3 regions of the Clostridioides sp. LIBA-2809 genome follow, and region 2 is predicted to be linked to each of the others. Evidence: riboswitches for the same ligand, from Rfam matches in the RefSeq annotation. Region 2 holds a riboswitch; each other region holds the start of a gene.
The links. Region 2 has a riboswitch for cyclic di-GMP ahead of ACTG44_RS01810 (flagellar basal body protein). Riboswitches for the same ligand answer to the same signal wherever they lie in the genome.

Region 1 (3,291 bases), 780 kb from region 2:
AAATGCAGCTGAATGTGAACCTTTATTAGCTCACAACATAAAAGAAATAGAAGAAAGACCAGAAATAGTTTATCAAGGTATAAAATACGCTATGGAAGTTACTAATGCTGGAAAAGGTATGCTAGCAATAAAAAGCAAGCATCCAGAAGCAATAGCAGCATTCAAAAAAGTAATAAAGCCAGGAGATAACATAGAAGTTGCAGAACTAGTTGACATGTACCCAATGGGAGAAGAGAGAGCGATAGTAAGAGATGTTCTAGGTAAATTACTTGAGCCAACTCAATTACCTTCAGAAGCTAATGCAGTAGTAATAAATGTAGAGACATTAACTAGAATAGTAGAAGCTGTTGAGCAAAAAAGACCAGTTATATCTAAAAATGTAACTGTAGTTGGACAATTAAACAGTGGAAAAGAATCTATAGTATTTGAAGATGTACCTATCGGAACTACTGTTGGAGAATTAATTGAAAGAGCTGGTGGAATAAAAGGTGAATACGGAGAGATAATCTTAGGAGGACCTTTCACTGGTAAAGCTACTACTTTAGATACTCCAATAACTAAAACTAGTGGTGGTATAATAGTTACTATGCCATTTGTTAATGAAAAGAGAAAAATGGGTCTTTTAGTCTGTGCATGTGGACCTAATGAAGAAAGAATGAGAGACATAGCAGCTAAAATGGGAGTTACTGATATAGTATCAGTTCAAAAATGTAAACAAGCTCAAGAAATTAAAGGTGCATTAAAATGTGAAAATCCAGGACACTGTCCAGGACAAGCTCAAAAATGTATAGAATTTAAGAAAGCTGGAGCAGAAGTTATATTAATAGGAAACTGTACTGACTGTAGTAACACAGTAATGGGTTCTGCACCAAAATTAAAATTAGGTGTATATCATATTACTGACCATGTAATGAGAACAGTTAATCACCCATTAATAAGAAGAATAAAAGGTGACGTAAGATTAAAAATAAAATAATATAATATAAATAATAATATAATATAAAAATATATGAAAAAAACATCCTTAGAAAAGTTTGAAAAATTACTTTAAGGATGTTTTTTGTTGCAATATGACGATAAGATTATGGAATAATATAAATAATATGGAAGAAATAGACAAAAGGTAATGCATAATGTATAATGATGGAAATAGCTATTAAAATTATATTAGACAAAAATAAAGACTCAAATATGTGGCCATATTGACAAGTAAAAATTTAATGAAGTCAATCATCCAACAGGGTAAAGTTTTTGTGTTATATCAAGATACTCTATGGTATCTTTTTTAGTGTGAAAATATATTTTTGTCTTTTATTAATCAAGAATATCTTAAATAATAAGATTATATTTTAGGATATTCATAAAAAGTGCACTTAAAATACTTAAAAATAAGAATTAAAAATTACTAAAAACCTATTTATAGAAACTGTGAAGTATATCTTAAACCTGGGCACTTAAAAGATATATGGAGTTAGTAGTGCAACCTGCTATAAATATAAATAGGAGGAAAATCTTGAAAATAAAAATTAAAAAATCAAGTATAATTAGTTTAGTAATTGCTTTTAGTATAGCATTTACTGCATTTGCACCAATAATATCTTATGCTGACGAAGTAGATGGAAAAGATATAATACTCGATGGAGAGAAACCAACAGTAGGAGAAACACCAGATGGAGAGAAGCCAACAGTAGGAGAGACGCCAGATGGAGACAAACCAACAGTAGAAGAGACACCAGATGGGGATAAACCAACAGTAGGAGAGACGCCAGATGGAGAGAAACCAACAGTAGAAGAGACGCCAGATGGAGAAAAACCAACAGTAGGAGAGACACCAGATGGGGATAAACCAACAGTAGGAGAAACACCAGATGGAGAGAAGCCAACAGTAGGAGAGACACCAGATGGAGAAAAACCAACAGTAGGAGAGACACCAGATGGGGATAAACCATCATTAGAAGAAGTACCAAATGAAATGATACCATCAGAAGAAGAAAAATTAGAAGTGGAAGAAATGAGTTTGAAGAAGAACATTGAAGATATTCTTAATCTTACTGTATCTCAAATAAATAAGATTGTATATAATTTCTGGGAAGACGAAAATGATGTAAAAACAGATGAACAGTCAGAAATTTATGAGGTACTTACTTCACGAGATGGAAATACTAGCTTTTGGTCTAATAATAAAAATTCAAAAGTAAAGAATAGTTGTTTATTAAAAGAAACAGATGGTTCAAATAGACCTTATTTTGATTTAAGATTTGATGATATTACAAAAACTTTAACTTTCGATTATGTAATAGAGGGTCTTATAGGTGCAAGCCATAAGGATGGTAAATATGTAATAGAAGGTGAAGATGGAGAACAAACTGCATTTTGTTACAATAATCATTTAAAATCTCCAAGTAATAAAAATAAGAGTCCATACTTACCAGCAGAAGATTTTAATGGTCAAGAAAATAAAAATGAAGATGCAATTAAATCTATACTATATGCAGGTTCTGAGTTTGATGGATTTGGATATAAGCAACAATTTAATTTAGGTGGAAAAGAATATGAAGGTATGATTCATTTTGCAACTCAAGATGCAATTTGGATTATGCTTGGGCAAATGAATGAACAAGAGAGACTTAAGCTTTATCAAACTCTTATAGATTCTTATGATAGATTGATAGAGAATGCAAATACTGAAGAAGAAAAAGCTAAATATCTGAAAGACAAGGAAGCTCAAATAAATAGAAAAGCTTATTTAGAAGCATTATTAGAAGCTGGTCGTAATGAGTTAAAGCCAAATGATACAGGAAAACCTAGTTTAAGTAGTGGTTTAACTGATATTAAATTTGATAAAATTCAAGATGGAACTTATGAAACAGAATCTATAGCCCTAGTAGGTTATAGTGGTGTGGTTAAGTTGAAATTACCAGATGGAGTAACTGCTTATGATGAAAACGGAAATGTAATAGGTACAGGTGAAGTAGAGATTTCAACACAACAAAAGTTTAAACTTAAGAGCATAGATAAGCCAAATGTAAAAGATAAGGTATCTGCATTATCTTATGATTATATTTTCCCAAAAGCCATTCAATATTTTAAGACAGTTTTTGATTTTGGAGAAAAAGACCACTCATCTGTATTACCAGCTAGTAAGCAAAATTTATTGAGCTATACAATAGAACAAAAAAGTGGTGAAGTAGTTGATTTCAATATAGGTGTACCAACGGATGGAGACCCAGATGTAAATCCACCAATACCACCAAATAATGATAATAATGACTCAAACGGGCATAAACCTAA
Region 2 (3,291 bases):
CAACTTCTGTTCTAGGCACATAAATTGTGCTTCCTTTTACCTTAGTATCTATCTTTCTAGACTCTAATTCTGCTGATATATCTGCAGCATCTTGAACATCTAGTTCTGAAAATAAGACTGCATACTTATTTTTACTTGCAGATATTGCTGTAAATACTAGCGCTAAACATATAGCAACAATCCCTATACCTAATGCTATCTTGGTCCCTTTTTTTAAAGAACCTATTTTTGTCCTAGCTTTAGCAACTTGCTCCTTAATCTTATTTTTAAAACTGGTTATCATTGATTATTACTCCTGTTCAAAAGGCTAAATTTGTACTTTATTCATTTCTTGATATGCATCATGAATCTTGTTTCTAACTTCTATTAGATATTGCATAGATAGTTGTGCTTCTTGACCTTTTAACATAACTTCATGCATAGAAACATCTTCGCCTTTTATAAATTTTTCTTTCATATTATCTGCTGTCACTTGTTGAAAATTGACTTTGTCTATAGTATCTATTATTACATCTTCAAAATTCTTTTTTTCTTCTTTATTATTAAGATTTAATGGTTTTATTTCTCCAACTAAATTATCTAACTTTGCACCTTGCATTAAATTGTTAATTTGTGTAATTGGCATAATTTATCCCTACTTTCCTATTTCCAAAGCTTTAGATATCATAGACTTCTGAGCATTCAGTGTATCTATGTTGGAATCATATGCTCGTGAAGCTGTTATTAAATCTGTCATTTCAACTAATATATTTACATTTGGATATTCTACATATCCATTTGGCTTTGCATCTGGATGAGCTGGGTCATATACTTCTTTAAGAGGTGATTTGTCATCTTCAACAGATGTGACTTTTACTCCTAACATACCTAATTTATTATCATAGTTTTCTTCAAATGAAACAACTTTTCTCCTATATGCTTCTCCATTTGGACCTCTTGTAGCATTTATATTAGCTACATTTGATGATATGATATCCATTTTCAAACTTTCTGCTGTTAATCCACTAGCAGAGATTTCCATTCCACTGAACACACTCATCTTCTAGTTACCTCCCACCTATTATTGATTTAGTCATTGCGATTTTGCCATTTGCAAAACCTATTAAAGCATTATATTGCAGTGTTGTCATTGCTTGCTTTACTTTCTCTTCTTCTATATCTACATTATTGCCATCTACTCTTAACCCTTTGGAATTGTCTATTTTTTCTTCTATTTTTGGCATGGCCTCATTTAATGTTTCTTCAAAAGTTACATAATGTTTTTTGTAACCTTCAGTATTTATATTTGCTATATTATTTGCTATTGTTTGACTTCTTAGATTAGTTGCATCTAATCCCATTTTTATAATGTCATATGTATTCATACTCACCCCTCCTCAAAATATATTTATTTGATATATTTAATGATTAAAAAAATGAAGTTGCTATATTACAAAAAATGACTTCTTTGTTCATTTAAATCTATTGCAATTCTATTACATTAATATAATAACGAATTATTTTAGTAAGAAATCTAATTTGAATTCAATTAAATCCAATAAAAATAAAAAAAAATTTTAATATGTATTTAATTTTCCCCTCATAAAGTTGCCTTTTTTTGTAAAATAGCAACTTTTTTAGATAAATTTCCTTTATTTTATATTATAATTGGTAAAATATGTTATTATGTGTATTTTCTACTATAATAAAGCAATTTTTCCACAATAAAATGACCGCCAAAAAAGCAGTCACTTCGACTAATCCTAAGTATACAAATATACTTAGGACTCTTTTTGGCAACTGGCTAGCATAGTTCGCATATACAAACCTTAGCCCCTATAGCTTTGCGTCACTAAATTTCTTTAGTTTTGCCTATTTAGTTTTAATTTAAGTATACAATAAATAACAAATTTTTTAAATATCTTTTTTATGTATACTTGAATATTTTATTTTCAAAAATTAATTATTATTAATTATACAGATTATAAATACTATATTCTCCCATATTATAATAAATTTGACTAAAATATTTTCATTTCGTAAAAATATAAGACAAACTATTCCTTTATTCTATATTTTTCTATATATTTCAATTTTATTTATATAATATATAAATGTCTAAAAATATTAATTAATGAATTTTAACTAAATTATATATGAAAAATTTATTTATGATATTATTACAATTTATTTAATATTCATTTATGCTTTTAATTACATAACTAACTTCTTCATCCTTCATACCAACAAATAAAGGTATACTAACAACTTTATTTGAATAATTCTCAGCTATATTAAAAGATCCCTTTTTATATCCCAAATAAGCATATGCTTCAGATAAATGAGGAGGTATCGGATAATGTATTATAGACTCTATACCATTTTTCTTTAAGTATTTCATAAATGCATCTCGTTTTTCAACTTGTAATACAAATAAGTGCCATACATGTGTGCAGTTTTTTTCTATTTTGGGAAGTATAACTTTTGGATTGCTAATTTCATTAAGATATCTATCTACAATTTTTGACTTTTCATTTTCAATTTCATTAAGATATTTAAGTTTTACTCTTAACAGACCTGCTTGAATTTCATCTAATCTTGAATTATATCCAACAAATTTATTATGGTATCTCTTTTCTGAACCATAATTTCTAAGTACTTTCACTTTATCAGCTATTTCTTTATTATCAGTTACTATAGCACCTGCATCTCCAAATGCTCCCAAGTTTTTGCTTGGATAGAAACTAAAACAACCTACATCCCCAAATGTACCTGTTATTTTTCCATCATATTTAGCTCCATGGGATTGGGCACAATCTTCAATTAAATACAAATTATATTTCTTACATAATTCTTGTATCTCTTTCATTTTACTTGCCTGACCATATAAATGTACTACTAATATAGCTTTGGTTTTACTAGTTATTTTTTTTTCTATCTTAGATGAATCTATATTATAATATTCATTTGGTTCTACAAATACTGGTTTTGCCCCATTTATACTTATTCCCATGACACTAGCTATATATGTATTTGATTGCACTATTACTTCATCACCTTCGCTTATTCCTAATGCTCTAAAAGCAATTATCAGTGCATCTAAACCACTGGCTAAACCAACACAATATTTGCTACCTACATAGCTAGCAAATTCTTCTTCAAAATACTTTACTTCATTTCCAAGGATGTAATATCCACTTTCCATTACATCCTTAATCTTCTTCTCATATTCTTCTTTATGAACCTTAAATTGCTCTAATAAATTATTAAATTTAACTAACATAAAGTTACACCCTTACCTATCTATTATCT
Region 3 (3,291 bases), 1.3 Mb from region 2:
AAGATAGTGAAAATGTTCAAAATAGAGATGTTAGAAATAAGTATGGTTATGTAGCTGGTGTAGTAGGTATATTATCTAATTTACTTTTATTTGTAGTAAAGGTGTCTATAGGTATGCTCACAGCAAGTATAGCCATAATGGCTGATGCATTTAACAATCTTTCTGATATGGCATCTTCAGCAATAACTATGATAGGATTCAAATTAGCAAGTAAGCCAGCTGATAAAGAGCATCCTTTTGGACATGGAAGAATAGAATATTTATCCGCATTAATAGTAGCATTTATGGTGATGTTGGTAGGACTTCAATTTATAAAGTCATCTGTAGAAAGGATAGTAAATCCAGTACCTATAAAATTTGAAGTAATACCTCTTGTACTTTTAATTGCTTCTATAATGATTAAAGTTTGGTTAAGTAAATTTAATAAATTTATGGGAAATAAAATTAATTCTTCAGCATTAAAAGCAGTTTCACTTGATGCTTTAGGAGACGTATTCACATCGAGTTGTGTAGTAATATCATTTGTTATAGCTAGGTTTACTAGTTTTCCTATAGATGGCTATGTTGGTATTGCAGTATCACTAGTAATACTTTATGCTGGATTTTCACTTGTAAAAGATACTATAAATCCTCTTCTAGGAGAAGCCCCAGATGAAGAAATGGTAAAATCCATTATAGAATTATTACTATCTTATAAACATATTATAGGGACACATGATTTAATAATCCATAACTATGGAGTTGGACGATGTATTGCATCTATACATGCAGAAATTCCATCAAATATAGATATAATGGAAATTCATGAAATCATAGATACTGCTGAGAGAGAAATATCTGAAAAATTGGATATATATTTGGTAATTCACATGGACCCTATATGTCTTGAAGATGAAGAAGTTATGTCAGCAAAGGAAGAACTTGAAAAAATACTTAAGAAAAATAGTCTCGTAAAATCTATGCATGATTTTAGAATAGTTGGAAAAGGAAATAAGAAAAATTTAGTGTTTGATATAGTAGTTAATCCTTCTGAGTTCTCTAAAAATATGTCAGAAGAAGATTTAAAAGAAGATATAACGAGATTAGTTAAGGAGATGAATCCTGAATATAATTGTGTAATTGTTGTGGATAAGGATTTTATTTAATGATTACCTAAAATTGTTATAAGGAAAAAAATGTAAAATATATAGACAATAAGATATAGTCATTATATAATATAAATATATAATTGTATTTAGTATGAATATAACAATTTTAATTGTTTTTTATAAAATATTATAGAGATGTTGATGTATGTCTTATTATTGGGCGCCTTATGGACATACTGAGTCAGTGGTGCAACCGGCTATGAATATAAATTTATTTATTTTCATAGCTTTTTTTGTATAATTTTTTGATAAAAATTAATTTAAATGGGATATCAATGGAAATTTATAAACTATAGACAGTATAGAGGGGAGAAATCTATATGAAGAAGGGTAATAAAAGGGCATTATTAATAAGCTTAATTATGATTTTAAGTATGGTAGTATCTACAATATATCCAACTGTATCTTATGCTTCGGAATTAGGAGATAACAGTCAGAGTCAAAATAGCTCAACTAGTTCATCAAGTGGGGAAGAGAAGCCATCAGATAATAAAAAGCCAGAGCAGACTCCAGAAGGAGAGAAGCCATCAGATAATAAAAAACCAGAGCAGACTCCAGAAGAGGAGAAGCCATCAGACAATAAAAAGCCGGAACAGACTCCAGAAGTAGAAAAACCATCAGATAATAAAAAACCAGAGCAGACTCCAGAAGAGGAGAAGCCATCAGACAATAAAAAGCCGGAACAAACTCCAGAAGGAGAAAAACCATCAGACAATAAAAAGCCAGAGCAGACTCCAGAAGAGGAGAAGCCATTAGACAATAAAAATACAGAGCAGATTCCAAAAGAAGAGAAGCCATTAGAAGATGAAAATCTATTAAAAACTTTAGAAGAAGAACTTAATGAAGAGAATGAAGATTATGGATTCATTATAAAAATTAATAATAGTACAATAGAAACTGAATCAATGAAAAAAATATCATTTAAATTAACTTATACTCCAACATCAAAGGGAATACAAGCAGGTGATTCAATAACTTTCAAGGTGCCAGATGTATTTAATAAAGTTAATTTAGATTATACAAGTGAATGTTTTGATAAAACAGAAAGTAATGGAGAATACACACTTACATTTAGAGAACTACCTAATGGTCAAAGTATAATGCAAGGGAAAATAGGTCTAGAAGCATATGTTAAAAAGGTTGATGAAGAAACAAATACAAAAATTCATATTGAAACTACTGGAAAGATAGAAAGTGGAAGTGGAGATGTGGATGTAGAAATAAAGCCTGGAGATAAGGACGATGTAGAAGAGGCTAAAGGAACACTTAAAAAGCTTGTTGAAGGAAGAAAATCAACTACTGTATTTATGCCAGTTAAAAATAAAGATATAAATTATAGTATACAAGTAAATGAAAAACAGGAAGAATTAAAAGACATTATTTTGTATGATGAACTTCCAGAAGGGTTGACATTGGTAAATAATTCTGTGAGTGTAGTAGCAAGTGATGGGAAAGAAGTGAGTGATTTTAACATTGAACAGAATACAAACTCTATCTCAGTTAATTTTGGGAATATAGATAAAGCGTATACAGTTAAATATAAAGCTAGAATTAGTGATGAAAATGCAAAACATGATAATAAATATAAAAATGTAGCTAGGATAGAATCTGATGGTAAGAAGGTACAAGAAGACGATGCTACTGTAAGTGTATTTGATAGAGGTAGCGATTATCTTTTGACTAAAGGGCATTCAGGAGCAACAAATATTACTCAAGTTGGTCAAGTAATAAACTATCAGATTTCAGTAAATGATGATAAGTCACCAATAAGTAATGTTGTTATAACAGATAACATACCAGAAGGTATGAGATTAACTACAGCAGGAGAAGCTGGACATGATTTTAGAGTTGTAGAAATTCCAATGAATGGAAGTTGGACTCCTTGGAGTAAAGAAAAAATTGCCAACAACATTTCGTATAAACTAGAAGAAAAAAGAAATGAAAGTGGTCAAGTAGATAAAGTTATAACTGGATTTACAATTAATCTTAGTAAAGAAGAAGTAGAATCAAAATTTTATATAGCTTATACATTAAAGGTTATTAGTATTGAAGATAGTTATACAAATAGAGCTGTTCTTGATGCAAATAACAGTAAAGTTGATAAAAGTGATGAGATAAGTTTTAAGAAGAATTCTGGATTAAT

Region 1: another riboswitch for cyclic di-GMP. It lies ahead of ACTG44_RS18110 (Cys-Gln thioester bond-forming surface protein); the one in region 2 lies ahead of ACTG44_RS01810 (flagellar basal body protein).
Region 3: another riboswitch for cyclic di-GMP. It lies ahead of ACTG44_RS15685 (SrtB-anchored collagen-binding adhesin); the one in region 2 lies ahead of ACTG44_RS01810 (flagellar basal body protein).

Annotation. Positions count from the first base shown of each region.
Region 1 is NZ_CP197004.1:3,836,156-3,839,446, reverse strand. Features, by position in the region: gene prdC (proline reductase-associated electron transfer protein PrdC) at 1-976, shown strand, start outside; cyclic di-GMP riboswitch class II at 1,413-1,498, shown strand; gene ACTG44_RS18110 (Cys-Gln thioester bond-forming surface protein) at 1,514-3,291, shown strand, end outside.
Region 2 is NZ_CP197004.1:315,759-319,049, reverse strand. Features, by position in the region: gene fliF (flagellar basal-body MS-ring/collar protein FliF) at 1-283, opposite strand, end outside; gene fliE (flagellar hook-basal body complex protein FliE) at 308-625, opposite strand; gene flgC (flagellar basal body rod protein FlgC) at 635-1,039, opposite strand; gene ACTG44_RS01810 (flagellar basal body protein) at 1,047-1,364, opposite strand; cyclic di-GMP riboswitch class I at 1,772-1,862, opposite strand; gene ACTG44_RS01805 (DegT/DnrJ/EryC1/StrS family aminotransferase) at 2,171-3,262, opposite strand.
Region 3 is NZ_CP197004.1:3,317,120-3,320,410, reverse strand. Features, by position in the region: gene ACTG44_RS15690 (cation diffusion facilitator family transporter) at 1-1,145, shown strand, start outside; cyclic di-GMP riboswitch class II at 1,271-1,356, shown strand; gene ACTG44_RS15685 (SrtB-anchored collagen-binding adhesin) at 1,469-3,291, shown strand, end outside.